DNA from 3 places in the Paenibacillus germinis genome. Region 2 is predicted to be linked to each of the others. Evidence: predicted binding sites of a transcription regulator. Region 2 holds the regulator's gene; each other region holds the start of a gene.
The links. The regulator LexA, encoded in region 2, represses DNA repair genes until DNA is damaged. The targets are predictions, from matches to a motif close to CGAACATATGTTCG.
Positions count from the first base shown of each region.

Region 1: GC102_RS18985 (ImmA/IrrE family metallo-endopeptidase) is a predicted target of LexA. The motif match lies at 635-648, and genes of this name have one in related genera.
Region 3: GC102_RS04025 (YhjD family protein) is a predicted target of LexA. The motif match lies at 5,743-5,756, and genes of this name have one in related genera.

Region 1 is NZ_WHOC01000094.1:35,932-43,972, forward strand. It holds gene GC102_RS18980 (helix-turn-helix transcriptional regulator) at 144-551, shown strand; gene GC102_RS18985 (ImmA/IrrE family metallo-endopeptidase) at 757-1,281, shown strand; gene GC102_RS18990 (hypothetical protein) at 1,274-1,651, shown strand; gene ppnP (pyrimidine/purine nucleoside phosphorylase) at 2,214-2,531, opposite strand; gene tkt (transketolase) at 2,607-4,628, opposite strand; gene purU (formyltetrahydrofolate deformylase) at 4,818-5,717, opposite strand; gene GC102_RS19010 (deoxyribonuclease IV) at 5,785-6,912, opposite strand; gene GC102_RS19015 (DUF2621 domain-containing protein) at 7,080-7,508, shown strand.
Region 2 is NZ_WHOC01000045.1:209,722-220,985, reverse strand. It holds gene glnA (type I glutamate--ammonia ligase) at 1-824, shown strand, start outside; gene GC102_RS09380 (aminopeptidase) at 941-2,179, shown strand; gene lexA (transcriptional repressor LexA) at 2,754-3,371, opposite strand; gene GC102_RS09370 (LysM peptidoglycan-binding domain-containing protein) at 3,519-3,926, shown strand; gene GC102_RS09365 (DUF896 domain-containing protein) at 4,068-4,250, shown strand; gene GC102_RS09360 (HAD family hydrolase) at 4,294-5,085, shown strand; gene mtnD (acireductone dioxygenase) at 5,165-5,707, opposite strand; gene metH (methionine synthase) at 5,962-9,399, shown strand; gene rnz (ribonuclease Z) at 9,506-10,435, shown strand; gene tlp (small acid-soluble spore protein Tlp) at 10,481-10,696, opposite strand; gene GC102_RS09335 (CidA/LrgA family protein) at 10,978-11,264, shown strand, end outside.
Region 3 is NZ_WHOC01000019.1:353,439-364,702, forward strand. It holds gene GC102_RS03990 (CobW family GTP-binding protein) at 1-793, opposite strand, end outside; gene GC102_RS03995 (hypothetical protein) at 883-1,446, opposite strand; gene GC102_RS04000 (metallophosphoesterase) at 1,452-2,615, opposite strand; gene GC102_RS04005 (SOS response-associated peptidase) at 2,654-3,334, opposite strand; gene GC102_RS04010 (YhjD family protein) at 3,488-3,958, opposite strand; partial or broken gene GC102_RS04015 (DNA polymerase IV) at 3,955-5,210, opposite strand; gene GC102_RS04020 (hypothetical protein) at 5,203-5,358, opposite strand; gene GC102_RS04025 (YhjD family protein) at 5,330-5,725, opposite strand; gene GC102_RS04030 (stage VI sporulation protein F) at 5,876-6,163, opposite strand; gene GC102_RS04035 (DUF1294 domain-containing protein) at 6,293-6,583, opposite strand; gene GC102_RS04040 (alpha-L-fucosidase) at 6,654-7,973, opposite strand; gene GC102_RS04045 (helix-turn-helix domain-containing protein) at 8,160-8,999, shown strand; gene recG (ATP-dependent DNA helicase RecG) at 9,081-11,126, opposite strand; gene GC102_RS04055 (fatty acid kinase binding subunit FakB) at 11,130-11,264, opposite strand, start outside.

The DNA.
Region 1 (8,041 bases), on a different contig from region 2:
TTAGTGTTTTGAAATTCTAAACAAATCATAGCCCTTCTCGTTTTAAAATTCAACACAAATGTTTTGAAATTCTAAACATTTTTATTTGTTCCTCTTGTTTTTTATATCTACAACCATTTACAATAGAGATAGGTGATGAAGCGATGAAAGATATGGTGCAATTTGGCATTCGAATTCGGGATCTGCGCAAGATGAACCATTTCTCACTTAGAGAGCTCGGGGAACGATCCGGTGTCAGTTATTCATTTATACACTCCATAGAAAATAACCGCTTCAATCCATCCAGAGAAACGGTTATCGCCTTAGCCGATGCTCTTACCAGCTCGGAGAAGGATGATCTTCTATTGCTTGCCGGGTTTGCTCCGACAGAAGAAGAGGCCCTCGAAGGACCCTCTGACCCGATTCAAGCTACAGAAATCGATGACCCCGAGGTTAGCTTATTTTTTAAAGATTTCCAAAACGCTCCTAAAGAGAAGCGAGACGAAATGCTCCGCTTCTGGAACTTCATCAAAGAGCAGCAGATGACCCGCAAACCAGATAGTCAGCAGTAACAGTGGCTTAAGTGCCATATCGATGAACGTATCCTTTTACAATAAAGCCAAGCCCTCACGGGCTTTTCTTTACCTTAAATAAACGAACATATATTCCTATAACGAGGTGTTTGTCCTGTTCACTCACTACCAAACCACCCCTTTGGAACAATGGGTCGAAGCTTTATATTTCCAACATGATATCACAGAGCCAGCCCAGCTTAGCATGACCAATTTGGCCGCTAAATTGCATATTTGGGTTTATGCGATGGATATAAGCAGCATGGCTGTCGAAAATAACGGACAATTCAGCATCAACGTAGACCGTCGATTATCTGCCAAAGAGCAATGGGAAGACTTCCTTCATGAACTTTGTCATGTGCTTCGCCATTCCGGCAACCAAATGATCATGCCAGATCGCTATGTCGATTGGCAGGAGCAGGACGCATCGGCTTTCCAGCTTTATGCGGCAATACCCATTTCTATGCTTAAGAAACTGCCATTGCCCGAGCAAAAGAACGAAATGATTGCCCTACTCTCCGAAGAATTTCAAGTAACCCATCGGCTTGCAGCAGCGCGTATAGAACAAATTCAACGGCGCGTCCTACAAGGCATTTTAGATCATGAATACCAACTATTTACACAAAGCCAAGCTAGCAAATACAATCCAGACAATTGGTCCGAAGCCACTCGCCTTATCATGGACAAGCTTGAGCATCTGAAGCAAAAAGGGGCACCGTCTGATGGCTAAACTTACTGTTTTTTATGACTTCCATGAAGAGCGCATCCAGCCATTTCTCATGGCGCTTCGTTTTCGGCCTAACGAGCTAGATTGGAACAAAACTTCGATGTACGTTCCATTAGGCGCTCCATTTCAGCAGCTAAAAATGGAAGAAATTCCAGACTTAGAAGCAGGAATTACCGTCCTGCTGGATGACCTCGTCATTAATCCAGGACACCCCCAATGCATCGGCGTCAGCATCTCCAGAATTCAACAGCGACATATGGCGCTTCCACCTGATGCTCTACAAAGCATCCAGCAGCTATGGATACGCATGAGCGACATCGAAGAAGTGCTGCAGATGGATACCCGCTCCCTCTATCCCTGGTCATCCAAATAAATCCGCCAAAAGACAAATAAGCGCGGAAAACGCGCTTATTCTGAACCGCCCGAGCAAATAAGCGCGAAAACCGAGCTTACAGCGAGAGCTCTGCGAGCCGTAGCTCGCCAACAGAGACTGAGAAGCTGAAAATCGACTTCTCAGCAGACCATCCTGCGCTTCCGCGCTGAATAAGCTCGGAATACGCACTTATTCAGGAGCGCCCGAGCAAATAAGCGCGAAAATCGCGCTTACAGCGAGAGCTCAGCGAGCCGAAGCTCGCCGACAGAGTCTGAGAAGCCGAAAATCGACTTCTCAGCAGACCATCCTGCGCGTCCTCGCTGAATAAGCTCGGAATACGCGCTTATTCAGGAGCGCCCGAACAAATAAGCGCGAAAACCGCGCTTACAGCGAGAGCTCTGCGAGCCGAAGCTCGCCAACAGAGTCTGAGAAGCTGAAAATCGACTTCTCAGTAGACCATCCTGTGCGTCATATAAATTCTAGCGAAAAAAATCCCATACATCATCGGACAATATGTCCGATAGAAGTATGGGATCTGAAGGGATATCTCTTCCCTATTTAATTACTCATGAATATAAGAGCAAATATAATCGCTAACTGTTTTCACTTCAAGCTTGAATTTTGCGTTGGCTGGAACTGTGAATTCACCTTGGCCGCTAATGGTAATCCATTCGCTGCTGCCTGGAAGCAATACGTTCAGTTCACCAGCTTGGATTTCCATGATTTCTTTAACATCTGTTCCGAATTCATACTCACCCGGGAGCAAAATGCCGAGTGTTTTTTTGGTGCCATCGGCGAATTGAACGGTGCGGCTAGTTACTTTACCGTCGAAATAAACATTAGCTTTCGTTAATACAGTTACATTTTCAAAGCTAGACATGGTGATTGGTTCCCCCTCTAAAATGAATAAGAATAAAGCCAAGCCCACGCGGTGGTGGGCTGTGGCTACTTTTAACTAAGACAATAGAGCTTTCACTCTAGCTGCTACGTTTTCTGGGTAGAATCCGTATTCTTTGAGAACCAAATCTCCTGGTGCGGATGCTCCAAATGTAGAGATACCGAGGATGGATCCTTGGTCACCAACGTAACGTTCCCAACCAAGTGGGTAAGCCATCTCAACAGCTAGACGCTTCTTCACTTCCGGCAGAATGACAGAGTCTTTATATTCTTTGGACTGTTTCTCGAACAGCTCCAAGCTTGGCAAGCTGACGACACGAACGTTAATGCCTTCGGCTTCAAGAAGCTTTTGCGCCGCGACTGCCAATTGTACTTCGGAGCCTGTTGCCAAAATTTGTGCAACTGGCTTACCATTTGTAGCATCGGATACTACGTATCCGCCTTTGCTTAGGTTTTCTTTCGCGCCTTGGACTGTTCCTTCAAGAATCGGCAGGTTTTGACGAGTCAATACGAGTGCAACTGGTCCCCTAGCTTGGGAAATCGCATAGCGCCATGCTTCTGATGTTTCGTTTCCATCAGCTGGGCGAATAACAGTGATGCCCGGAATGACACGAAGCGCTGGCAATTGTTCAACCGGTTCATGCGTCGGTCCATCTTCACCAACAGCGATGCTGTCATGTGTTAGAACGTAGATAACCGGAAGCTGCATAAGAGCTGCAAGACGAATCGATGCACGCAGATAATCGGAGAATACGAAGAATGTAGCCCCGTATATTTTAACTCCGCCATGCAGAGCCATACCGTTCATCGCTGTACCCATACCGAATTCACGAACACCAAACCATACGTTGCGGCCTGCATAGTTGCTAGCGCTGTAGTTGGATTCGCCTTTGATCATGGTGTTGTTCGAGCTTGCCAGATCCGCGGAACCGCCGATCAACTGCGGCAAATTAGGTGCAATCGCATTGATTGCATTACCGGAAGCAACACGAGTCGCCATAGGCTTATCTGATGTGCTGTAAACCGGGAGATCTGCATCCCAGCCTGCTGGCAATTCATTGTTCACTGCCGCGCTGAACTGGTTACCCAATTCCGGATATGCTTTGATGTAGTCATTCAACAAGTTGCTCCATGCTTGTTCAGCTGCAGCGCCTTCTTTTTGAATTTCTGCATAGTGCGCTCTTACTTCGTCCGGAACTAAGAAGTCCGGCTCTTCCGGCCAGCCGTAAGCTTGCTTCGTCAGCTTCACTTCTTCGCCGCCAAGCGGAGATCCGTGAGGTCCAACGTGTCCGCCTTTGCCGCCTTTGTTCGGGCTGCCGAAACCGATTGTCGTTTTCACTTCAATCAAAGTTGGACGCGTTGTGTCAGCTTTCGCTTCAGCAATTGCTTTGGAAATCGCCGCAAGATCATTCTGTTCTTCTACTCGCAGCACTTGCCAGCCGTAAGCTTCAAAACGCTTCTCAACGTTCTCGGAAAATGCCATATTAAGCTCGCCATCCAGCGAGATATCATTGGAATCGTACAACATGATTAATTTGCCCAATTTAAGGTGAGCGGCCAAGGAAACCGCTTCAGATGAAACGCCTTCCATCATATCGCCATCACCACAGATTGCATATGTATAGTGATCAATTACAGGGAAATTCTCTTTATTGTAAGTCTCTCTCAGGTGAGCTTCCGCCATGGCCATACCAACTGCCATACCAATACCTTGTCCAAGTGGACCCGTAGTCGCGTCAACACCTGCTGTGTGACCGTATTCCGGATGCCCTGGTGTTTTGCTTCCCCATTGGCGGAAGTTTTTGATCTCTTCCATTGGCAGATCATATCCACACAAGTGAAGCAGACTGTATAGAAGCATGGATCCGTGGCCGGCAGAAAGCACGAAACGGTCACGATTGACCCATTTAGGATTAGATGGGTTGTGCTTCATATGCTGTTTCCACAGCACGTAAGCCATTGGCGCAGCCCCCATGACCATACCTGGGTGACCTGATTTGGCTTTCTCAACGGCGTCGATACCCAATGTACGGATCGTGTCGACCGCTAATTGTTCAATTGTTTTGTTTGTTACTGTCATTCGAAAATTCCCTCCTATATTTCTGTATTTTCGTCAATCAATGACTTGTACATACAAGTGACTTCTATCGCTTGCATTATTGTACCATTTGCTTTAAGGCTTTGCCACAATAACCCGCTAAAACATCATCTGCCTAAGCGGTCACTAGCAAATAGGCTGCATCCAGCAATGGACACAGCCTAATCTACCCTAGTTAAATACAACTGTCTTGTTATTATGCACAATAATACGATCTTCTACATGCCAAGCTACCGCTCTAGCAAGGACGATCCGTTCAATATGTCGACCGATTCTTTTCAAATCTTCGACGTTATCACGGTGGCTAACCCTTTGAACGTCCTGCTCAATAATAGGTCCGCCATCCAGTTCATCCGTCACATAATGTGCGGTAGCCCCAATGATTTTCACCCCACGATTATGGGCTTGCGCATAAGGCTTCCCGCCGACAAAGGCAGGCAAGAAGGAGTGATGGATATTAATAATACGGTTAGCGTAGTGTTTAATAAAAGAAGGCGAAACGATCTGCATATAGCGAGCCAATACGATCGCATCAACATTGTCTCCAACGACTTCAAGCTGGCGACGCTCGGCTTCAGCCTTCGTATCCGCGGTAACCGGAATATGGTGATATGGAATTCCGAAAGGCTCTACCAGCGACTGCATGTCCGGATGGTTACTAATGACCATCGCGATATCTGCGTTAAGATCACTCGCGCGCCAGTGCCAAAGAAGCTCAAGCAAAGCATGATCTTCCTTCGATACGAAGATAGCGATGCGCTTCTTCTGACTAGCAAGAGAAAGGCTCCAATCCATGGAGAACTTGTCCGCAACGACAGAGAAATCCTTTCTCAACTGGTCAACTCGGCTCCCAAGCTCCATTAAATCGAACTCGATCCGGATGAAAAACATGCCGCCTTCAGGATCCATTGTGTATTGATCGGATTGCACGATATTCGCACCATATTCAAACAAAAATTGTGAGACCGCCGCGACGATTCCCGGCTGATCCGGACACGAGATCAACATTCTTGCCCTATTCACCATCACGCTCTCCCTGCGCAATGAGTTATTCGTACTTCCCTGTTCCATGTTAATCCCCCTAATAGCTTTAACTTTCTGTAAGAAAGCTTTCTTTTTAGTCTACTGTTTATCTATATTATGCTTTCTTGAGTATATCTTTACCTGCGAGCCAAACGATCAATCGTTGATTAATCTGCTCCTCGCTTAGATCAGAGAAGAGATTCTCTTCATGTAGAATATCATACAAACGCTCCAGCGGCTCACGTCCGTCCGCTTTCTTGGCTTTGGCATCATTTTTCAATAATTCCCATGTATTCAGAACGAAATCACGGAAATGAATCTCTTTTTTGCCTAACAAATAGTCAATTCGCTCTACATGATCCAAGAATTCACCGCCAAAACGTCCATTGAGGTTTCCTGAGAGCAGTGCAATTTCTGCTTCGTACATCGGACGCTGCGTTTTATCTTCTTTACCGATCCAAGGAGTTTCAAGAATCATAGGCAAATGCTGCAGCTTCTCATGGTTGGCAACATTATTCATAGCCTCAAAGCCAATCCAGCCTGAACCAAGCGGCGCATGACGATCCTTGCTGGCTCCGCGAGGATTTTTACTATCATTCAAGTGAATAACACCAAGCTTTTCTAGACCGATTACTTTGTCAAAATGATGCAGAACGCCATCGAGGTCGTTCACAATATCATACCCGGCATCATGAATATGGCAAGTGTCCAGACAAACGGATAATTTGTTGTTAAACTCTACTTGTTCCATAATTTCAGCTAATTCCTCAAAGCTGCGGCCAATCTCCGTCCCTTTGCCAGCCATTGTTTCCAGCGCGATGTTCACATTCGTATCTTTAACCCCTGCAAGTACTTCGTTCAGACCTTCCGCGATTCTGGCAATGCCATACTCCGCATCCTTGTCCGTGTAAGCCCCAGGGTGAAGAACGATACTGCGAACGCCAATGTAGTCTGTCCGACGAATTTCTTCCTGAAGGAAACGCACGGCTAACTCAAAGGTATCTTCTTTATAAGAACCTAGATTAATAATGTAGGGAGCGTGTACGACGATTTCGTTCATCGCATGCTTCTCCATGACTGCTTTACCTTCTTCGATAAATTGATCCTCAATCGGTTTACGGCGCGTATTTTGCGGGGCACCAGTGTATATCATAAATGTGGAAGAACCGTATGTGACTGCCTCTTCTGCTGCATTTAACAAGCCTTTATCTGAGAACGAAACGTGTGAGCCAATTTTGGGCATAATGGTTAACTCCTTTTTGTATGTCTACTACGCAACTACTTAAGGTATGGAAGACCAAAGTAGTTACATCTACTACCTTCCTATTTTACTAGGATTGTCGCAAGAAATCTAGAAATAAGGTATAATTCTTATGATATATTGATGCAGGCTAGTGAGGTGACAAATAAATGGCTAATGATTTTTTCATGTGGTTCATCATTTTCTGGGTATGTGTCCTGCTTTTGTTCATGTCCATTGGCGGATATTTTATGTTTCGGAAGTTCCTAAAGGTGCTGCCCAAGGAAGACGGTAAGTCGAAGCTGGATTGGCAAAATCACTACGTAGACAGTTCGCGGCACTTATGGACAGAAGACTCTAAAACGTTTCTCGATCAATTGGTATCACCTGTACCAACAGCCTTTAGAGATATTGCTAAGCATTCTATCGCAGCTCGCATTGGACAGGTTGCCCTGGAGGCGCATGCAAGTGAAGTAACGCGTGACCACTGTATTCAAGGTTACATTCTCGCAACACCGAGGCGCGACTATAAGAGCTTGACTAGCTTCCTCGAAAAGCAGCAGATTGACTATAGTGCGCATAAGCATTTACTCCAATAAAATAAAAAAAGCCATTCCGCTTTTTACGTAAGAGGAAGGCTTTTCTTTCATATATTTTGAAAGCGTTTACCAAATGAACAAAAAAAAAACGATCTTACACCACCCTTTCACTAGAAAGACAAGGGCAAGGCAAAATCGGAATAACACTTATGGGAATTGCTTATAATTTCTATACTTAACCTGTTCTCCTCCGTGGAAACGCACGTTTTGCAGAGACAAAGTGGAATTGTTGTATGATAGAAACCCGTCTTAAATATCTGATCTGAATTACCTCTACCTATAATCGAACTACATTGAATACAATATACTATATCCGAATTCATGATATTCCTCCCCTTTGAGTGCTCAAAATGTCGTATGTTGTTACATTCTGTATATATATTGATTATAAGATACGTTTTGTAACATTGCAAGGGGTTGAATTCATTTTCTCGTGTATGTATACAGAAATTATGTATTCGCACATTTTAATTCGACATTCATTGATTTTTATACTAACCTTATGAGAGCAACAAACGGATTAGCACAAGCAG
Region 2 (11,264 bases):
ATATCGTGTTGACGCTTGAAGAGATGGGCTTCGAAATTGAAGCATCCCACCACGAAGTAGCGCCAGGTCAACATGAAATCGACTTTAAATACGCAGATGCGATTAAAGCGGCTGACCAAATTCAAACCTTCAAGCTCGTTGTCAAAACCGTTGCTAGACAGCATGGTCTGCATGCGACCTTTATGCCTAAACCTTTGTTCGGTATGAACGGTTCTGGTATGCACTGTCACCAATCGTTATTCAAAGGTGATGTAAATGCTTTTTATGAAGAGAACGATAAATTAGGTTTAAGTAATGTGGCTAGACATTATATGGCGGGTGTACTTCGTCATGCACGTTCTTTTGCTGCGATTACGAACCCTACTGTTAACTCTTACAAACGCCTTGTGCCTGGTTATGAAGCGCCTGTATATGTAGCTTGGTCGGCAAGTAACCGTAGTCCAATGATCCGTATTCCAGCATCCCGCGGTTTAAGCACTCGCGTTGAAGTTCGTAACCCGGATCCGGCTGCTAATCCTTACTTGGCTCTTGCTGTTATGCTTGCTGCCGGACTGGATGGCATTAAGAACAAAATGCAGCTTCCTCCTCCTACTGATCGTAACATCTATGTGATGACTGAAGAGGAAAGAGAGAGCGATGGCATTCCTACTTTGCCATTGAACTTGAAACAAGCGTTGGACGAGCTGCTTCGCAATGATGTGATTTGCGATACACTTGGCGAACATGCTTTGGCTCATTTCTATGAACTTAAAGAAATCGAGTGGGATATGTATAGAACACAAGTTCACCAATGGGAAAGAGATCAATATCTATCCCTTTATTAATCACTTAGCAAGTTGAATTTGATTTTGATGCAACAATTAGATACGAAAAGCCCGTCAGCCTTCAGGAATGTTTCTGAACTGATGGGCTTTTTCACGCGAAGGAGAACATGAGAATGATGGACAACTTTCAAATGAATTTGGAAAAGTATGCTGAACTTGTAATCAAAGTAGGGGTTAACCTCCACAAAGGTCAGGATCTGATGATAGAGTCGCCGATAGAATCCCTAGAATTGACTAGACTTATTGTAAAGAAAGCCTATGAGGCAGGGGCGAATTTTGTCCAAGTGCATTGGCAGGATGATGTGATTACTCGCAGTAGATTCGAACATGCCCATGATGAAGCTCTAGATTATTACCCAGAGTGGTATACGAATATGTTAGAACGCTTTGTAGAAAACGGTGGAGCTTTACTGAATATCAAAGTCCCGGATCCTGATTTGTACGCGGGTATTGATGCGAGCATGATTTCTAGGGCATCCAAAGCTATGGCTAAAGCTAGAGCAAAGTATCAGCAATATGTGAGAACAAGCAAGTTCAGTTGGTGCTTAATCAAAGCGCCTACGGTGGCGTGGGCATCCAAAGTGTATGCAGATTTGCCTGAAGAACAGCGGATCGATGCGATGTGGGAAGCAATTTTCCGGATAAATCGTGTTTATGAAGATGATCCGGTAGCGGCTTGGCGAGTTCATATGGATCAATTGAAGCGCGTTCGCAGCGTTTTGAATGGGAAGCAATATGAAGCGCTTCAATATCGAGCGGCAGGAACAGATTTGCGAGTTGAACTGCCGGAGGGCCACATTTGGCTTGGCGGAGATACGGAGAACGCAAGTGGAATACGATTCGTAGCGAATATGCCGACCGAGGAAGTTTTCACGATGCCTAAGCGAACAGGTGTTAATGGGACTGTGTCGAGCACCAAGCCATTAAATGTGAATGGTGCGCTCGTGGATCGGTTTTCGTTCAAGTTCGAGGACGGGAAAGTTGTGGATTATCAGGCGGAAGTCGGCTATGAGCATCTAGCTAGGTTGCTAGATATGGATGAGGGTGCACGGTATTTGGGAGAAGTTGCTCTTGTACCTTTTGACTCGCCGATCTCTAATCTTGACCGCATTTTCTACAATACGGGCATCGATGAAAATGCATCCTGCCATCTGGCCTTAGGCAGCTGCTACCCGATCAATTTGCAGGATGGCGTATCTTTTTCAAGTGAAGAGCTGAAAGCTCGAGGTGGGAACGCCAGTTTGATTCATGTGGATTTCATGATCGGGACGGCTGATCTTGAGATCGATGGTGTCCTTGGTGATGGCACCATTGAACCTATTTTCCGTCGTGGAAATTGGGCGATTGCATTTTAGTTGATAAATTAGGGGGAATTTAGCTTAATTTCAAGAATAGAAGTACTTCTGGGTTTATCAGTGGATAAAGTGAAGATAGCAGATGAAGATGGCAGAAGGAAAATGGAAGATAGAGGATAGAAGCTAGAGGAAAGAAGATAGAAAATAGAAAATAGAAAATAGAAGTCCCTAGAGACCGCTAATTTGTCCAAAAGTGTGGAAATATTAAGAATAGAAGTCTTTAATGACTCCTATTCCTTAAAGTGGAATCAAATAAGGCCAAATATTACCGAATAGAAGTCTCTAGAAGCTTCTATTTCCGCAAAATGCAAACTTTATCACGTAATAGCAGTCTCTAGAGACTCTTATCTGAATCCACAGTACAACCTTTTTGGCTATGACAGAATTAAAGCCCATTTCATTAACTTTGAATATCTATATTTGGATCGGTTGCCCCACTATCTTTTAAGTTTCTCAATTTGCTCCATCGCTCCATGTAATTTAAAAACTGTTTACATCGAAAAGAACCGAGGGGACTATTGTCCTCTCGGTTCTTTCTCATTGGTATTGTAGTAGAATAAGGGCTGTAGGGCTGTTACATATCCCGGAACAAACCAATGACACGGCCTAGTATCGTAACATGTTTCAAGAGGATAGGCTGCAATGCAGAGTTCTCCGGTTGAAGACGAATATGATCTTTTTCCTTGTAAAAGCGTTTCACCGTTGCTTCATCATCTTCCGTCATTGCAACAACAATGTCTCCGTTATTAGCGGTTTGCTGCTGCTTTACGATGACATAATCGCCATTATGAATACCAGCTTCGATCATACTGTCACCCATGACGCTAAGCATGAACACATTATTATCTCCTACCATGCTGACAGGAAGAGGGAAGTAGTCTTCGATGTTCTCTGTTGCTGTAATAGGAACACCTGCAGTTACTTTACCAACGAGAGGTACGCGAGCTACTGAAACCGCGAAATGCGTTTCAGCACCGTCAAGGCCTAGAATTTCAATAGCACGAGGTTTTGTAGGATCTCGACGAATCATACCTTTCTTCTCAAGACGCTCCAAATGACCGTGTACAGTAGAACTAGAAGCTAGTCCAACAGCCTCGCCGATTTCTCTAACGGAAGGCGGGTACCCCTTATCTTTCACTTCATTCTTAATGAATTCCAATATAGCTTGTTGACGCTGCGAAATCTTACTCAATAGTTATCACTCCAATACTGGGAATCATTACCCAAAGTATAACATAGAACCCGAGTTCGTACAAACATAAGTTCGAGAAAATGGTTGACTCAAACATGTGTTCGTGTTATTCTAATACCAGAACAAATGTTTGGGAGATGATTACTCATGTATATGGCTTATTCAAACACTAACACAACACACGCACCTCATAGATCTGCTAGCACATCCAAAGGGATGACATTTAATTCTAGTTACACTAAAGCGATTGTTCGCTTCATTCTATTAGCAGTTATTCTTGGTACTGTGTTTTCATTTGGTGCTATGGTTCAAGCCTATGCAGGGGATGGGGCTGCAAACGCAACAACTCCAGTTTCCGTGAAACCTATTAACATTACTCCGAAAGCTGTCGTACAAGATCAAGTCGTTATTCAACGAGGAGACACACTCTGGGATATTGCTTCCACTCATAAAAAAAGTGGTGAGAACGTTCGTTCGTACATGTATAAATTAAAGACAATCAATCATTTAACCACCAGCTCCCTGAAAGAAGGACAGGTTTTATTGCTTCCATAATTTCACTATGCTATTTTTAATAGACTCTAAATATGATGAGGCTTGGACATGTTCCTATGCCTCTTTTTGTTGTCTCTTGACATTCCTTAATAGGGATGGCAAAGTAGTACTCATATTGAATTTTTGACTGGGAGGATCATTATGAGTGACAACATGGAACAGAATATCGAACGTATTAACGAGCTTGCTCGTAAAGCGAAAACAGTTGGCTTAACTGATGCGGAAATCGATGAACGCAATGAACTCAGAAAGAAGTATATAGAAGCATTCCGTGGCAATCTTAAAGTTCAACTTGATTCCATCAAGTTTACGGACGAAGAGTAATCGCTGCTCATATAGATACAACATTCAAAAGGGGAAATGAATGATGACGTTGAAAGCCGTACTTTTTGATTTAGATGATACGCTTCTGTGGGATGATCGCAGCGTGCAGGAAGCTTTCGAAGCGACATGTGCTGAAGCTGCAAAGCACGCAACCGTGAATCCTGAAGAATTGGAAGCTTCTGTTCGTAAAGAAGCACGTTCTTTATATGAATCTTTTGAAACTTTTGCATTTACGAAAATGATTGGTATTAATCCCTTCGAAGGCTTATGGGCAAATTTCACACAAGGTGAGAATGAGAACTTTCGTAAGCTTGAGAAACTAGCGCCAGGATATCGTACGGAGTCTTGGACAAGAGGACTTGCGGCGTTGGGGATCGAGGATCGTGAGCTCGGGTATAAGCTTGGAGAACTATTTCCAGCAGAACGCCGACGCCGTCCTTACGTATATGAGGAAACGTTCCGAGTGTTGGACGCTTTGAAAGGCAGCTATCAATTGTTGTTGTTAACGAATGGTTCACCCGATTTGCAAAAGGAAAAATTAGCAGGTGTCCCAAATATCGCACACTACTTTGATCATATTGTGATCTCCGGTGAATTTGGTGTAGGTAAGCCAGCGGCATCCATTTTCAACCATGCTCTGGGACTACTTGGGATAGAAGCTGAGGAAGGAATCATGATCGGAGATAAATTGACAACCGATATCCTTGGTTCTGGCAGTGTAGGTATGCGCAATATTTGGATTAATCATCATGGGCTTCAAGGTGGAGATGAGATCGTTCCTGTGTATGAGGTTTCCCGTCTTCAAGATGTTTTACCGATTATTGCGAACGGATAATATGAAAGAAACAAAAACCCAACGGCTGCTTAGGACGTTAAGTCCAGCACTGTTGGGTTTTTGTTCGCATAATAAAAAATTAGGCTTTAGTAAATTCGGGATCATCAATGTTATAAGCAACCCAGCCGTCTTTTTCGATGAAGAGACGAACTGCTACGATTTCACGATTATCCATAAGTGTGAAGAAATGGTTCGTGTTCTCAGGAACTGAGATCACATCGCCTGGTTCAAGTTCAACGTCAAAATAGCCAACTTCGCTTTCGGATTTGATAATGAAAATTCCTCGTCCAGAAACGATCGCACGAATTTCATCTTCCGTATGTGTGTGTACTTGTTCGAATTTCTTCAGGAGCTCTTCGATGTTAGGCGTTGAATCGGAAAGCGCGATAACATCCCAAATTTCATAACCGCGTCTAGCAGCCAAATCACGAATTTCTTCTTCATAAGTACTAATAATTGCAGCTTTCTCTTCATCACTTAGAATGAATTTCTCACGCAGTGTTTCCGGAAGCTTGCTAGCATCCCAGTGTTCATAAACAACATTTTGACTATCCAAGAAGGCTTTGACCTGCGCTTCGCCTTCAATACGTTCATTCGTATTGCGAATTCTAATTTGTGCCACGGTGCATCCCTCTTTCTAAGTAAATATAATATTGGGATCTTTGACTTACGATCAAAGTCTCTCCTTTGAATTATAGTGGAAATACAGTTAGCTGTCGATGGTTGAACATAAGAATTTCCGATAAAACCTATAGGTAATAATGATAATTCAAATTCTTTTCATAGAAGCCGGATTCTGTTACACTAAAGCATAACATAATTTGTCGTTTTTTTTATTATCTATAGCTTTAGGATAAGTTGAAAGGGAGTCATGCAATGATCAAAACACCGATACAAGAGCAGCTTAAAAAGAAGATCATGATCCTAGATGGTGCCATGGGTACAATGATTCAGCAAGAGAACTTAACAGCTGAAGATTTCGGGAGCGATGATTTGGACGGATGTAATGAAATTCTTTGTGTTACACGACCGGATGTTATTCGCAAAATTCATGAAGCTTACTTCGCCGCGGGCGCTGATATGATAGAAACAAATACATTCGGGACCACGAGCGTGGTACTAGCGGAGTATGATTTGCAAGACCGTCATCGCGAATTAAATCTTGCGGCAGCCAAACTGGCAATCGAAGCGGCGAATAAATATTCGACACCGGAGTGGCCTCGTTATGTTATCGGAGCCATGGGTCCTACGACCAAGACATTGTCGGTAACTGGTGGAGTAACATTCGCTGGGCTCGAGGAGAGCTATTATGAGCAAGCGTTAGCTCTTGTTGAAGCGGGCGTGGATGCACTCCTTTTGGAAACTTCCCAAGACACTCTGAACGTAAAAGCTGGTAGTATCGGGATTCGCAGAGCATATGAAACATTGGGTGTTGAACTTCCGATTATGATCTCGGGAACGATTGAACCGATGGGTACAACATTAGCCGGGCAAAATATTGAATCCTTCTATATCTCTTTGGAACATTTGAAGCCTATTTCGATGGGGTTGAACTGTGCTACAGGTCCTGAATTTATGAGGGATCATATCCGAACATTGTCTGATATTGCTGGAACAGCAATTAGTTGTTATCCGAATGCCGGTTTGCCGGATGAGAATGGACATTACCACGAGTCTCCTGAATCTTTGGCTAAAAAGATGGCTGGATTTGCTGAGCAAGGCTGGCTCAATATTGCTGGTGGGTGCTGTGGGACAACGCCGGATCACATTCGTGCAATGGCGGAGACACTTTCTCAGTATAAGCCAAGAACGCAATATGGTACGCATTTACCTGCTGTCTCAGGAATTGAAACGTTATTTATTGAGCCTGAAAATCGTCCTATCATGGTTGGCGAACGGACCAATATTTCAGGTTCACGAAAATTCAAACGCCTGATTAAAGAAGGGAAGTTTGAAGAGGGCTCTGAGATTGCACGTAATCAAGTTAAGAACGGCGCTCACGTTATTGATATTAACCTGCAGGATACAGACATTGATGAGGCTTATGCCGTTGAAGAGTTCATGCAGCAGGTTGTGAAGAAAGTCAAAGTTCCGTTAATGATTGACTCGACATATGATCACATCATTGAGCTTGGACTTAAGTACTCCCAGGGAAAGGCGATCATCAACTCCATTAACTTGGAGGATGGTGAAACGAAGTTCGAAGGGATTTTACCGTTAATCAAACGTTACGGGGCTGCCGTTGTTTGTATTCTCATTGATGAACGAGGCCAAGCGGTTTCGCGTGAAGCGAAGATCGAAGTCGCGACGCGGTCTTACGAGCTTTTGACACAGAAGTATGGCATGAATCCTGAGGATATTATTTTTGATCCTAATATGTTCCCAGTTGGCTCTGGAGATCCGCAGTATATCGGTTCCGCCGTAGAGACGATTGAGGGTATCAAGCTGATTAAAGCTAAATATCCTGCTGCTAAGACGATTCTTGGCTTAAGTAATATCTCTTTCGGTTTACCGGATGCTGGGCGTGAAGTGCTGAATTCCGTCTATCTGTACCATTGTACGAAGGCAGGCCTAGATTATGCCATTGTAAATACAGAAAAACTGGAGCGTTATGCTTCTATCCCGGATACCGAACGTCAATTAGCTGAAGAACTTATTTATAATACGAATGATGAGACTCTGGCGCAATTCGTTGCCCATTTCCGTGAGAAAAAAGTGGAGAAGAAAGAGAAGATTTCGAATCTGACTCTGGAAGAAAGACTTGGCTCTTATGTCGTGGAAGGGACTAAAGAAGGGTTGATCCCTGATTTGGAAATTGCTTTACAGACTTATTCGCCGCTTGAAGTCATCAACGGGCCGCTCATGAAGGGGATGGAGGAAGTTGGACGCCTCTTTAATGGGAATGAACTGATTGTGGCTGAGGTTTTACAAAGTGCGGAAGTCATGAAGGCTTCAGTTAATTACTTGGAACCATTCATGGAGAAATCCGAAACAGCGGTTAAGGGGAAAATTATTCTAGCAACCGTTAAAGGTGATGTACACGATATCGGTAAAAATCTGGTCGAAATTATCCTTTCGAACAATGGTTATAAGATCATTAATCTTGGGATTAAAGTACCGCCGGAGCAAATCATTGAAGCCTATCGAAGAGAGCTGCCGGACGCGATTGGTTTATCTGGATTGCTTGTGAAATCGGCTCAACAAATGGTTATCACAGCCCAAGATTTACGTACGGCAGGTGTTGATGTACCGATTCTGGTTGGCGGTGCTGCTCTAACACGTAAATTTACCAAAACGCGTATTCAGCCTGAATATGAAGGTGTTGTTCTTTATGCAAAGGACGCGATGGATGGGCTGGATATTGCTAACCGACTGAGTGACCCTGAACAACGCCAACGTCTCATTCAAGAGCTGAGAGAGAGCTTGGAGTCCGACGTGATGGATACCGGTAAGAAGGAAGAAAAACTGCCGCAGCTCACACGTGTGAGTTCGTCTGCTGTATCCAAGGATCTTCCTGTGCAAGTGCCGCAGGATACAGAGCGCCATATCATGAGGGATTACCCGATTAGTCATCTAATGCCTTATGTCAACATGCAGATGCTGCTTGGACATCATCTTGGTTTGAAAGGTAAAGTAGAGCAACTGCTTAGCGATAAAGATACGAAAGCCCTTCAGCTGAAGGATACCGTGGATTCAATTCTATATGCAGCACAGCATGATGGGATTATCAAAGCCCACGGGATGTACCGTTTCTTCCCAGCACAATCCAGCGGTAACGATGTCATCGTGTATGACCCGCAGGATCAAAGTAAAGTGCTTGAAACCTTCACTTTCCCGCGTCAGGATAAAGAACCTTATCTTTGCTTATCCGACTACCTGAAGTCAGTAGAAAGCGGGCAAATGGATTACGTTGGTTTCTTACTTGTTACGGCAGGGCATGATATTAATGAATTGGCTAAAGAATGGCGGGATAAAGGGGATTATTTGAAATCCCATGCCCTTCAAGCCACGGCACTGGAAATGGCTGAAGGATTTGCCGAGCGGATTCATCACATCATGCGAGATGTATGGGGGATAGCCGATCGTGTAGATATGACAATGCAGGAGAGATTTGGGGCCAAATATGTCGGACAACGGTTCTCCTTCGGTTACCCGGCATGTCCGAATCTCGAGGATCAAGCGAAATTGTTCAACCTGCTGAAGCCAGAGGATATTGGCGTAGAGCTAACGGAGTCGTTCATGATGGAGCCGGAAGCATCGGTTTCAGCGATCGTATTTGCTCATAAGGAAGCTCGTTACTTCAACGTAGGATAGAAAGTTTATGTATAAAGCGAGGCAGCTTGTGCGAACTACATTGGTTCGTCGGCGTCCTCGCTTTACATTTTGGCATCGTGATTTTAGATAGAATGGAGTTTAGATCGTGGACTTGTATTTTTTGGGTACGGGGGCGGGAATGCCTTCCAAACAACGAAATGTCACCTCAATCGCTTTAAACCTGTTGGATGAACGTGGAACCTACTGGCTGTTCGACTGTGGAGAAGGGACGCAGCAGCAGATTCTGAACTCTCCAGTGAAATTGGGACGAACGGAGATGCTTTTCATCACGCATCTGCATGGGGATCATTTGTATGGTCTACCTGGTTTGTTGACGAGTCGTTCCTATTTAGGAGGGGATACACCTCTTATGCTGTATGGACCCCGGGGTCTCAAGAGCTTTGTTGAGACGGCGCTCTCCGTAAGCGGGGCTCATTTAACGTATACGCTGCAGATCGTGGAAATCGAGGAAGAAGGACTGATTTTCGAAGATGAAAGCTTCCAAGTCGAGACGGCACGACTAGAGCATCGTATCGAATGCTTCGGTTTCAGGATCGTAGAGAAGGATCAACCAGGCAAGCTTATGCAGGAAAAACTAACGGAACTCGGCATACCAGCAGGTCCGCTGTATGGTAAATTGAAGCAAGGCCAATCCGTCCAGTTGGAGGATGGTCGTACGCTTCATGGGATTGATTTTCTAGGAGCGCCGATACCTGGACGCATCGTCGTAATTCTTGGGGACACGCGCTACTGCAGCGGAGCTCAGCACTTGGCACGAGGCGCTGATGTACTTGTGCACGAGGCTACATTCGCCATGGATAAGCAGGAGCTTGCGTATTCGTTTGATCATGCCACTTCAATTGACGCGGCAAGAACTGCTCAGGAAGCGGGAGCGAATGCGCTGATCATGACGCATATAAGCTCGCGATACCAGGGGGATGCCGTAATGGAGCTTTTGTTAGAGGCTCAGAAGATTCACAGCAATAGCTATATAGCTAAAGATTTCTGGAGCTTTGAAGTACCGCGCAAAGGGTAAAAAAGAAAAGCCTCATCCAATTATGGAAGGGGCTTCTCACTTTTCTTATCTGTTCGTTTCGTCTTTTTTCTCCTCGATGAAACCGCTGATGCTTTCTTTGCGGCGTTCATTCTTGGATTCGATGCTTTGTTTTTCCTCGGCAGTTATTTCATCAGCATGTTCGTCCAAGTAGTCCTCAGCTTCGTGCAGATTGGCTATCGTATGATCGATAGCGTTCTGCAAACGGGCTGGATTATCTTCGCGATTGTCTGGCTTTGCCATAGTATTTCTTCCCTCCCTTGAGGCGATAGATTGACATCCTGTTATACGATTCCACAAGGTCAATCAGATTATTCACTTTTTAAGAAGTCAATTTCCCTGATTTCCCTCATACAATAAACAAAATCCCATGTCAACCGAGGTGATCATACTTGGAAATTACACTTGCCGAAGTGCTGCTTTCTATTTTTATGTCCTCGATTTTTTTTGTTATGTTTAGGGAAATACGAAATTATTACAGAGACTCAGGATAGTGCTGCTCGCAGCTGGAATGGAGAATTGTTATGCTCGGCTTTGCTATATTACTAGGCTTTAATTTCTTAGGTTATGTGATTCAGTTGAGCCTGCACCTGCCGCTACCAGGCAACGTGATCGGGCTCATTCTTTTTACCGCGGCTTTGTTTACTAAGCTCGTCAAGCTAACTTGGGTGGAAGAAGCGGCTTCACTGTTAACGAGGCATATGATGCTCTTTTTTATTCCTTTTACGGTTGGCGTACTAGCATTTATTCCGATCATTGGAGCTAATTGGCTTGCCATTTGCGGCGGGACTGTCGGAGCAACGGTGGCTGT
Region 3 (11,264 bases), on a different contig from region 2:
CCCGCTCAAAAAAGTGCGTATACGCCATCACATGATTGTGAGAATGATGATGGTGATTGTCGTTCGCATGATCATGGTCGGTGTCATTATGTTTTGCGTTAAGATGTTGTTTCTGCCCTTGCTCTTCTTCCAGCATTTCGATGAGTCTCATGTCGATTTGGCTGAACACGGTGTAGTGTACAGATGCATATGGATTCCATTCGCGTACAAGTGCATCTACTTCCTGAAGCGCCGCTTCCTGTAATAGGTCTGCCTTGTTCAGTAAAAGTAAGTTCGCACAACGGATTTGTTCCTGCATAAGCCGGTAGGTCTTGCCTCGGCTTGTCCGGCTTAGCTCCAGCAGTTGCGGTGCATCTACTACGGTGATGACTGCTTTGAGCTCCACTGGGAGTATAAGCGAAGCATCTGTTACTTCATCAATGATTTCCATTGGATTAGCGATACCTGTGGATTCTATGAAAATCAGGTCAGGCTGTTCCTCAGTTACAAGTTCTTTGAGCGCAGTCGCAAGATCACCTCGGCTCGAACAACAAATGCAGCCGCCCAGCAGCTCGGACATCGGTACTTCATTGGCAATTAACTGCCCATCCAGGTTAACTTCACCAATCTCATTCATGATGACCGCGGGTTTACGTCCCGCTTCGGTAAAATGATCAATTGCCTTCGTTAATAAGGTTGTTTTTCCGCTTCCGAGGAACCCGGATAATACATACACGGTAACTCTTTGGTGTGTTGCCATACTCATTCTACCTCCGCCAAGCAGTATGATTGCAAATGCTTCTAACCTGCTCATAATTGATTTCTCTTCTATTATTCGTAATTATTACCTTTAAGTCAAGAGGAGACAACATTTCCGTAGACTTGGGCATGTTGATTCCTTGATTATGTTTCTGTTATTTCAGAGGACTTTTGCTTCACTTCGAATTTTGTAAAAAGGATCGGCCATTTCCCTACAAGCTGGACAAGAAAGGGAAATAGCTTGACCCACAACAGGCTGTTTACCCGATCGGTTGGCTTGAGCGGAAGCTCTAATCGATCGTAGAGGATTGTAGCAGCTTCTTCGACAAGTGCTAGCGCCAGGTCCGTGGGAGCAGCTGCGTTGACTGCTTCCAAACGCGGAAGATAGTGCTGACTGATGGATTCCGATAATTGATGCTCAGACAAGTTGTTTGAACCCATTACTTCCCCCATCCCTAAGCTGACGAGACGTGCAACGTCTGCATCGAAAGCATGAGGAATGCAGTAAATTTCTAACGCTAAAGCTGCTATGTATATCTCCCTTAATAACTCGTCTTCTTTAGACTCGGATAAAATGGGCTCTTTTAGGTAGGCCGCAACGACCGGTTTGATTGTATCCCAGCTATTTTCTATGCTTTTCATTGTAAACTGCATCATAGCTGCAGCTAGTTCTATGGGTGTAATTTGTTTTCTTTCTGCCTCTTGCATGCTGCTTAACCCTCTTCTCTCTCGTTACTTTTAAAATGAATGGTGAGTTCAATAATTTCTGAGCGGCTGCCTAGACGAATAGGCGGTCCCCATGTACCAAAACCTGAGGAAACAATAGCATGAAGGTTACCTTTGCGCAAGTAGCCCCAATCAAGCTCAAAGAGCCTTCTTGTTATAAGGTGATTAGGTGCCATTTGGCCTCTATGCGTATGACCTGATAGCATCACATCTGCACCAGCATCGGCTGCTTTGTCTAGGTGGTAGGGCTGATGATCCATCACGATTATAGGCTGTCTGAGATCTGTGCCCTCCAGCAATGTAGCCAGCGCCTTACGTCCATCAGGCGTTCGCTCGGCCGCTTTGTCTTTTCTCCCAACGATGTAAAGACGTTCCTTGATATGAACGGTTTCGTCCATGAGCACACGAATGCCGATCTGCTTCATTTGCTCCACGAAGGCAGGAATATGTCCGCCAATGTACTCATGATTACCGAGCACAGCATAAATCCCTAGTGGAGCTTGCAGTTCTCGCATGGTTTTACCCATATTATAGCGGATAAATGGCTTAATATCATCGTCAATGACATCCCCCGGCAAAAGAATCAAGTCCGGTTTTAAGCCATTGACTTGCTCTACAAGCTTACGCAGATGGCGGTTTCCGACAATTGAGCCCAGATGGATGTCGGAGGCTACTGCGATGCGAAGCTGCTCCCAGTCTCCCGCTTTTTTGGGAACTGTAATGTCATATCTGCGTATAATAGGGCTTCGCGCATTATAAGAACCACGAATCATAGCGATGAGTATAATCCCTACATTTATCCAACCGAGAATCGGAACGTATGTACTTGAAGGAATGGATGCCAGATGGAATGCACCTATCGCCAAATCAGTAAACGGCAGCAGCAGAACTCCAAATTGCATGATGGCAAACCAGTAGGAGCCGATAATTTTTAATAGTCGGGACACGCCGGCAGGCAGCACCCGCGAGCTTACCCATGTTAATAAATACGATAAGGCGACAACCCAGAAAACAATCCAATATAGCCCAGGATGAAACCAAGAACCTAGTTGGTCCGATAAAAAGACACTGCCGTGCCAACCAATGTAGCCATTCACACCAAATACAATAGCAAATATGAGTGTGATGCTTATTGCCATGCGAGTTTTCATGTCGTTAACTCTCCCATTCTGCTCTTACAATTCCTCCTCTAAAGGAGGAGGCTTAACGGCTCGATACATAGCTCATCGTCGTTACGCACATTGCCCACTCGGCTCGATACGGGGTAAGCAAACATTTGATCAGACGGATACGGTTGCAATAATGGTCGTAGCGTGTTGGTGTTGGTGATGCTGCGATCCAACCAAACTGCCTCCATCTCTCTCGGCAAAATGACCGGCATACGCTCATGAATATCCGTCATCATTTCGTTCGCTTCTGTTGTAACGACGGTGCATGTAGAAATGCGCGTGCCATCCGGAGATGTCCACGTGTCGTACAGTCCTGCCATACTAAAAATGTCCTTGCTGCGCAGCATAATACGCATCGGCTGCTTATGCTTACCCGTCCCTTTCCAGTCGTAGAAGGAATCGGCCGGAATCAGGCAGCGCTTACGCTCAAACGGCTTGCGGAAGGCCGGCTTGTCCGCGATCGTCTCAGCTCGTGCATTGAGCATCTGGTAACCTAGTTTCTCATCCTTCGCCCACTCTGGAACGAGCCCCCAGCGCAGCTCACCAAGTTTATTCTTCTCCCCGTCATGGACGATAGCCATGACTTGCTGTCCAGGTGCTACATTATATCTGGGGCTGTATCTTCCAGAATATTTGTAATAAATATCATAATGAAGCATAAGCTCCTCTAGCGTCACAGTGATCGTATAGCGTCCGCACATTAGTGCACATCTTCTCCTTTGCACGATTCTCCCACATGAGAACTAATTCTTTTAGCTGCTGCAACATTCTTCCTCCATTATGAGAAAAAGAATTACTCACGTCAATTCGCGAAAGCCCGAGGAAGATTTCTCCACGGGCTTTCATTCTTCTGGTTATTTTTCATTTGCTACTCGGCCGATAATTTCTTTTATATATTTTTTCAACTGGACACTGATTTCCGAACGCATAACATCACGAGTCATCCCAAAACGATCCTCATAACCTCGACATAGAAAACGGTGATACACGACCAATTCCGCATGTTCGTCACTAATGATTTTTATGTTACGCTTAGTCAATTCACGCCGTATATCATACATGTCACTGCTTATTTTGTTCATGACCACTTGACCACTTGCTAGATAAAGCTGCTTTAAAAGGTTAGGACTACTCTTAATGTCATCTACGCTCTTTTGTACTATCGTAAGCATGTGGGGTAATAAGATGTAGTCACGAATCATATTGAGCTCCTCTGATGTGGGGCGAGACGTTTTTTTGGGATCATTTCGACTTTCATATTCCTCTTGATGTTCGGTGAGTAGCATCTTTGATTTCCAACGCTCATTACCGTCTAGTTTGCTCATTTGTAATGACCTCCGATCTGTTCCGCTCGTTCTCGTGCTACTCCGGCCGTTAATAAAGAGGATGCCCGCATAATAGCGGCGCTGCCAAATCGATCTTTGATTTCATCAGTCGCTTTTTCCAAGCCGTATGCTTTCTCACGGTCCTCGAATAGAGTAAGCTGGTAAACGCTATCGTCCACCAATTGTGTGAGTGATATATGCAAGTGACTTACGGGCATTCCACTCCAATATTTATGAAATATCCCGAGCACTGCTGCCGCTACTTCATGAGAGAGCGAAGTAGCTTGCTGCAGTGTTACCTGCCGACTAAACCCTGTAGACCGTACCCCATCGGTCTCCGCTGCACCAACGGTCACCACATGGCCCATGTATCTATGTCTCCTACTGCGGCGACAGACCTCCACGACCAACTCTAAAAGCACAACCTCAATATCTTCAAGCTTACGATAAAGGCTGCTTCGCAGCGCCTTACCATGGCTAATAGATTTCAGTTTGTTACGAATACTCGGTACGACCGGGCTAGGATCGATGCCCCGCGCCGTCTGCCAATAGTACTCCGCTTGAATATCGCTTTGCTTTCCCATCTCCCAACGCATGCGTCGTTTGAAATCGGCCAAATCCAATCGTGCTATGTCACCAATCGTGTTAATCCCATTCTTATAAAATGACGAGTCATTCGCGATGCGACCATAAACATTTGGTGTACGGGCAGCGGCCACAAATCAGATTCAATATTGTCAAAGCCTAGTTTGAAGATACCTTCAGGCCTTTTTTTCGCGAAATTGTCCGTTGCCATCTTGGCCAATATTTTTGTTGGTCCGATTCCGCAGCGAGTCCAGACCCCAGTTGATAGCAGCACGCGAGATTGAATTTGCAGTGCGATCTCTTCCGGAGAACCAAAACATGAAGTAGAGCCGGTAACATCGAGAAATTGTTCATCTATGCTGTACGGCTCAACCTGATCAGTAAAAGACTCAAAGATCTCAGTAATGAATAGGGATATGGTAATGTAGGTTTGCATCCGCGGTCGAATGATGTTCAAATTCGGGCATTTAGCAAGCGCCTCACCTACCCTTTCAGCCGTTGTCACTCCATGAAACTTGGCGACTGGGCAAGCCGCGAGAATGATGCCTGATCGGCGTGAAGGATCGCCTACGGCTACCGGTTTATCTTTTAGCTCAGGATGAGCGGCCTTTTCGATTGAAGCGTAGAATGATTGGCCGTCGACCAGAAAAATCGTCCTTTCAGGCATAGCGCTTCACTTCCTGTATAGCCATGATCCGATCGATCCGAAAAACACGAGGCGCTTTTGCGGTAAAACAAAATGCTTTAATCATGTCCACTTTTACGTAATCAACACGTATATGTCGCTTAGTCCCGCCGTGGCGATCTTTGCTCACCGCAATCCCCCCGCATATTCATGAGCGTGGTCATAAGCTCAGCCTTGACCAAGCTGCGAAGCATCGTGAAATGATGAATGTAGCCTCGGACTTTGTACTCTACGTTAATGCCTAAGGCATTCATTTCGGTATGGATAACTTTAATATCTCGTTTCTTCATCTGGCTCTTAATACTTTGCAATTCCGGATAAATAGCCATTTCAACCTCTCTGAGATAAAAAAGAATATGATTGTACACGATTTTGTCTTTATAAACCTTGAGCTCCTCCATGTCCCTTGCCAGCATATCGAGCAAAATGGGCAGCAGCGTGTATTCTTTGATAATGTGAACATCCTCTTCTGTCTCAATTCTTGAACCAACACTCATATTCTCACCACCATATGCGAACATATATTCGTGTTACTTATTATATACCGAACATGTATTCGTTATGCAAGTAAATTTTTCTGGAAACAAAAAAAGCCACTTAATGGGGTATCTTCAACCCTGTAAGCGGCTCAGCTCATTTTACTTAGTTTATCGAAACATGGACCATAGTTTAATCAGGTGAAAGGCATTGTTAGGATCAATCTTTTGGGCTAGGATAAACTCGAGAATTTGGTTCGTTTGGCTTCCGCTTAGCTTCTCACCGAGAATGCCGGCGGCAAGTCCTATTAAGCGCGTAACCTTGGTATGATTTTGTAAATCAGCCTTCGTAACACCCTGCAGCAGCATTTTAATGCGTTCCTTGATCTCTGGATTTTTCATCTTGAACTTTACGCGCTCTACGAGCGCAGGATCGATGCCATAATGGTGATAGCTCATGTTCGCACCTCCGATAACCTGTCATGCTCCTATCTTATGAGTAAACGCATGCAAACTTGACTAGGACTCCTGTATAAAACAAGAAAACAGCTGCCGCTGCCGGCAACTGTCTCCTATTTTTTGCTATTGCTACATATAAATCGCGACCATGATGACACATAGGCTATTTAGCGCAACAAGCAGCGGCATGCCAATGACGAATGAGGTATGTTTCGTTTTATGGCGCCAAACCCGCATACCGAGCCAGCCGCCAATCCCGCCACCGAGAGCAGCCAGTATAAAAAGACGTTTTTCAGGTACTCTACGCCCGCCTTTTTTGGCTTGTCCCTTGTCATGTCCCATTTCTATGAACGTAATGATATTCATCAGCAGTAAATAACAGAGGAAATAAGTCAAAGTTCCATACACCTTCGTTTCCAAAAAAATAGTAAGCCTCTACTATCATCTTAAAAGCGAATGCGGGCACGGTCAAATGTTAATTTATTTCCTTCTAGAGTAACTCCAACTCCACAACGGTAGCTCTTTGATCCGGCAGCGGATAGCTGGAGTGCTCAGGTCTAGCGAAACTAATGAACGCATCATCCGGATACTGAGCGGCATTCCAAGGACGACTTAGGAATAGCTCGGAACCGTCAGATAGCAGCCTTGCTTTCTTCACCTTACCAGCCAACCCGTTCAAGTTAATGGGACCTACACTTTCCTCAAACAAGTGGGCATACAGCAGATTGCCCTTTTGCGTATACCTGCCCCACTCAGGTTTCGGTAAGTAGGCTTGCCCGCAGCCGTAAATGCTGTCCCCATTTTTCTGAACCCAATTGCCGATCTCTGCCAAAATGTCCAGCGACTCCTTCGGAATCTCTCCGAGCGCATTCGGACCCACATTCAAGAGCAGATTCCCATTTTTGCTGACACACTCTATCAGCTTCCGGATAAGGGTAGTTGAGGATTTATATTGGAAATCTTGGGCTGCGTATCCCCAGTTATTATTCAGAGTGATACAAGCTTCCCATGGAAGCGAATTGCCCTCGTCATCCGTCACGCCTTGCGGCGGAATGATCTGTTCCGGTGAAGCAAAGTCTCCCGAATAGCTGAGCGGATTTTTAGTGAAAATAGTTCCGCCTTCTTCACCGCTTGCGTCCAATCGGTTGTCTACGATGATATGTGGTTGCAGAGATCGAATCATCGCCATCAGCTCGGTTGCTTTCCACGTCTCACCCTTCATGCGATCATAGGAGAAGTCGAACCACATAACATCCAACTTACCATAGTTCGTCAGCAGCTCTCTTACTTGGCCATGCATGTACTGAAGGTACCGATCGAACGTCTCCGGATTTCTTGTGTAATTCTCATTATCTCGCATCGGATGAATGCGATCCCCATAAGCCGGATAATCTTCATGATGCCAATCGATTAACGAATAATAGAGCCCCACCTTTAAGCCTTCCGCCCGAAACGCTTCAATAAATTCGCGAACCAAATCTCGCCCGGCCCGTGTATTCGTTGACTTATACTCAGTGAGAGCGCTATCAAATAAACAAAACCCGTCATGATGCTTCGCCGTCAATACCGCATATTTCATACCCGCTTGCTTCGCCGCACGCGCCCACGCCTTAGGATCATAACGGACAGGATCGAATTCATCATAATACGTTTGATAGTCCTCTACCGAAATACGCTCGACGCTGCGCACCCATTCTCCTCTAGCTGGAATGGCATACAGTCCCCAATGAATAAACATACCGAATCGATCCTGCAGAAACCACTGCGTACGCTCTGTTCGTTCTTGAATAATCGGATGATTGCTTGTCATCAGGTACACACCTTTCGTAATTAAATGCGTGTTTAAAAAGTCCACTTTCAGAACCGAGAAGGCCCCGACGAAGTCCTTTTAAACAACCTCTTAAAACTTCACAGCTTTAGTCTACCAAGCCTGTGCTATAATAGACAGGTACGAAACTAACCTTAATCAAGATATAATTAACATTCTCAGGTGAACATGATGATGAATACGCAGCAAATTACATTCCTATCGGACCTTCTGCAGAACCTACAGATCCACATTTTAGAAGCTCATCTTACGCAGTGTACCACCTCGTGGAAGGAGCTTAATTTTACACCAGAGCATAATAAGCTATATTGGATTCTGGAAGGCGAAGGCTGGGTTAAGGTTGACCATCAAGAGCTTAATCCTATGCCCGGTCAGCTATGTCTGCTTCCTGCCCACGCGCTCCATTCTTATTCCACGATCAGCGATCGTCCTTATTTAAAATATTGGTGCCACTTCACGGCACATATCGGTTCTTTTGATTTATTTCAATGGCTGGATATTCCTTTGTTCATCCAAATTCGCAATGTCGAACAGATGACGGCATGGTTTCAGGAGCTTGCCACCTTGCATCATGAACCGTCACTAACTTCGCGTTTACGGGAAAAAGCGATCCTACTGCAAATCGTATCCAGCTATTTGGAAGCGGTTCCTGTACAGGTACTGCAAAAACGTACCGATGAAATGGACCGACTCGGCCAATTACGGCAATTCATTGAGCAGAATCTTCATAAGAGCATCACTGTGGAACAAATGGCCAAGTCCGTTCACCTGCACCCCAATTACTTGATCAAATATTTTAAAAAGCACTTTGGCATGCCCCCAGTCAAGTACATGCAGCGCAAGCGCATCGACAAGGCCAAATTTCTGCTCACGACTACGTCGCTCAGTATGAAAGAAATTGCCGAGCAGACTGGTTATGAGGATACGAACCATTTCGCGAAAAGCTTCCGCAAAGATACCGGCTTTCCACCTACGGAATATCGGATGAATGTGCGGGGTAAAGGATAAAACAGTAAAAAAAACGCTAGGATCAGCGACTGACAGTATCATCAGTCCATCCTAGCGTTTTTATTTATTTTAGTTATAAGATTAGTCCAACACTTCGCTGTCAAAAATATGAGAGCGCTGCAAGTAGGCCCTCAGCGGCATGAATGAGGCGCCCGTCCAGAAGGACGAGTCACCGACAAGCTCAGCCGCATCATCGCGTGCCTGCTCCATGACTTCGAAGTCCGCCATCATGTCGGCGATCCGGAACTCCGGCAGCCCGCTCTGCTTCGTGCCGAAGAAGTCCCCCGGCCCGCGCAGCTCTAGATCGCGCCGGGCAATCTCGAAGCCGTCGGTCGTTTCGGTCATCGCCTTCATGCGCTCTTTGCCGACCTCGGTCTTCGGGTCGGCGATGAGCACACAGAAGGACTGGTGCTCGCCGCGGCCCACCCGCCCGCGCAGCTGATGCAGCTGCGACAGGCCGAAACGGTCGGCGTCGTAGATCACCATCAGCGTGGCGTTCGGCACGTCCACGCCAACCTCGATGACCGTGGTCGACACGAGTGCCTCCACGGTGCCTTCCTTGAATGCGCGCATGATCGCTTCCTTCTCTTGCGCGCTCATTCGCCCGTGCAGCAGGCCGATCCGCATGTGCGGGAAATGCTGCTGCAGCTGAATGTGGACGTCGATGGCATTCTGCACGTCCAGCTTGTCCGACTCTTCGATGAGCGGACAAATGATATAGGCCTGCCGCCCTGCGGCGACCTCGCGCTGGATGAAGCCGAGCACACGCTCCAGCATCGCGTGCTGAACTGCGTACGTCTTGATCGGCTTACGCCCCTTCGGCAGCTCACGCAGCGTCGAAACGTCCATGTCGCCGAAGGCCGTAATCGCCAGTGTACGCGGAATTGGCGTCGCCGTCATCGTCAGCACGTCAGGGTTCATGCCCTTACGCCGCAGGATACTGCGCTGGTTCACCCCGAAGCGGTGCTGCTCGTCCGTCACGACAAGCCCCAGCTGGCGGAAGTAGACGTCCTCTTGAATGAGGGCATGCGTGCCGACCAGCACATCGATCATGCCCATCTGCAAGGAGGCCAGCAGATCCCGCCGCTGCCGATCGGTGGAGCTGCCTGTCAGCAGCGCAACCTGCAGCCCGTAGGGCTCGAACAAGCTGTCCAGCGAGCGCTTGTGCTGCTCAGCCAGAATCTCCGTCGGCACCATCAGCGCGCCTTGGTAGCCGGCCTTCACCGTCGCGTAGAGGCCTATGGCCGCGACGATCGTCTTCCCCGCACCGACATCGCCTTGCAGCAGTCGGTTCATGGCGTACGGCTCCTGCATATCGTGCAGGAGCTCGCCAACGACCTTCTTCTGCGACTCCGTCAGCTGGAAGGGGAGCGCGCGCACGAAGGCGCGGACAGCAGGCAAGTCCACCTGCTGCTGAAGCCCGTCCGCGCGGCTGCGCGTCACGGCGCGGTAGGCCTGCAGCTTGAGCTGGAATAGGAACAGCTCCTCATACACCATGCGCCTGCGCGCCTGCTTGCCTTCCTCCACACCGCTCGGCGTGTGGATGACAGCTAGCGCCTTGCTGCGCAACATAAACCCATACCTGCCGGTAATGCCAGCCGGCAGCACTTCACTGATCATGGCGCTGTACTGCGTCAGCGCCTGCTGAATGACCTTACGCATCCACTTCTGCGTAACAGAGCCTACAACCGAATACACCGGCTGTATGGTGCCGGTATTGGAATCGCCTTGTCCGGGAAACTCCGAATCGGACACGCTCATTTGTCTGCGCTTGCCATCCCATTTGCCGGTGAGTATAATCTCCTGCTGCGGCCGCAAGCGGTCCTTCAAGAAGTGGCGGTTAAACCACACCGCCGTCAGCAGGAACTCATCGACCATCACCTTGCAGGATAGTCGGGACTTGCCGCTGTAGCGCTGCAGCACCGGCTCTCCGATGATATAACCCTTCACAGTGACGCGGTCGCCGTCCTTCACACTAGCTAAATCACGTACCGTGTAATCCTCATACCGAAACGGCACATATTCCAGTAAATCCATAACCGTAAAAATGCCCATGGAATTGAGCTCAAGTGCCTTCTGAGCGCCCACTCCATGGACTTCGCGTACTTCGAATTGATTCAAATCCATATCTTACACCGTACTCACGAACGCTGCGATGGTGCCTGGTCCAGCGTGTGCGCCAATAACAGGTCCCAATGTAATGTAGTCAACATGCTCCACAACAAATTGCTGCATGATGGCTGCGCGCAGCTGCTCCGCACCTTC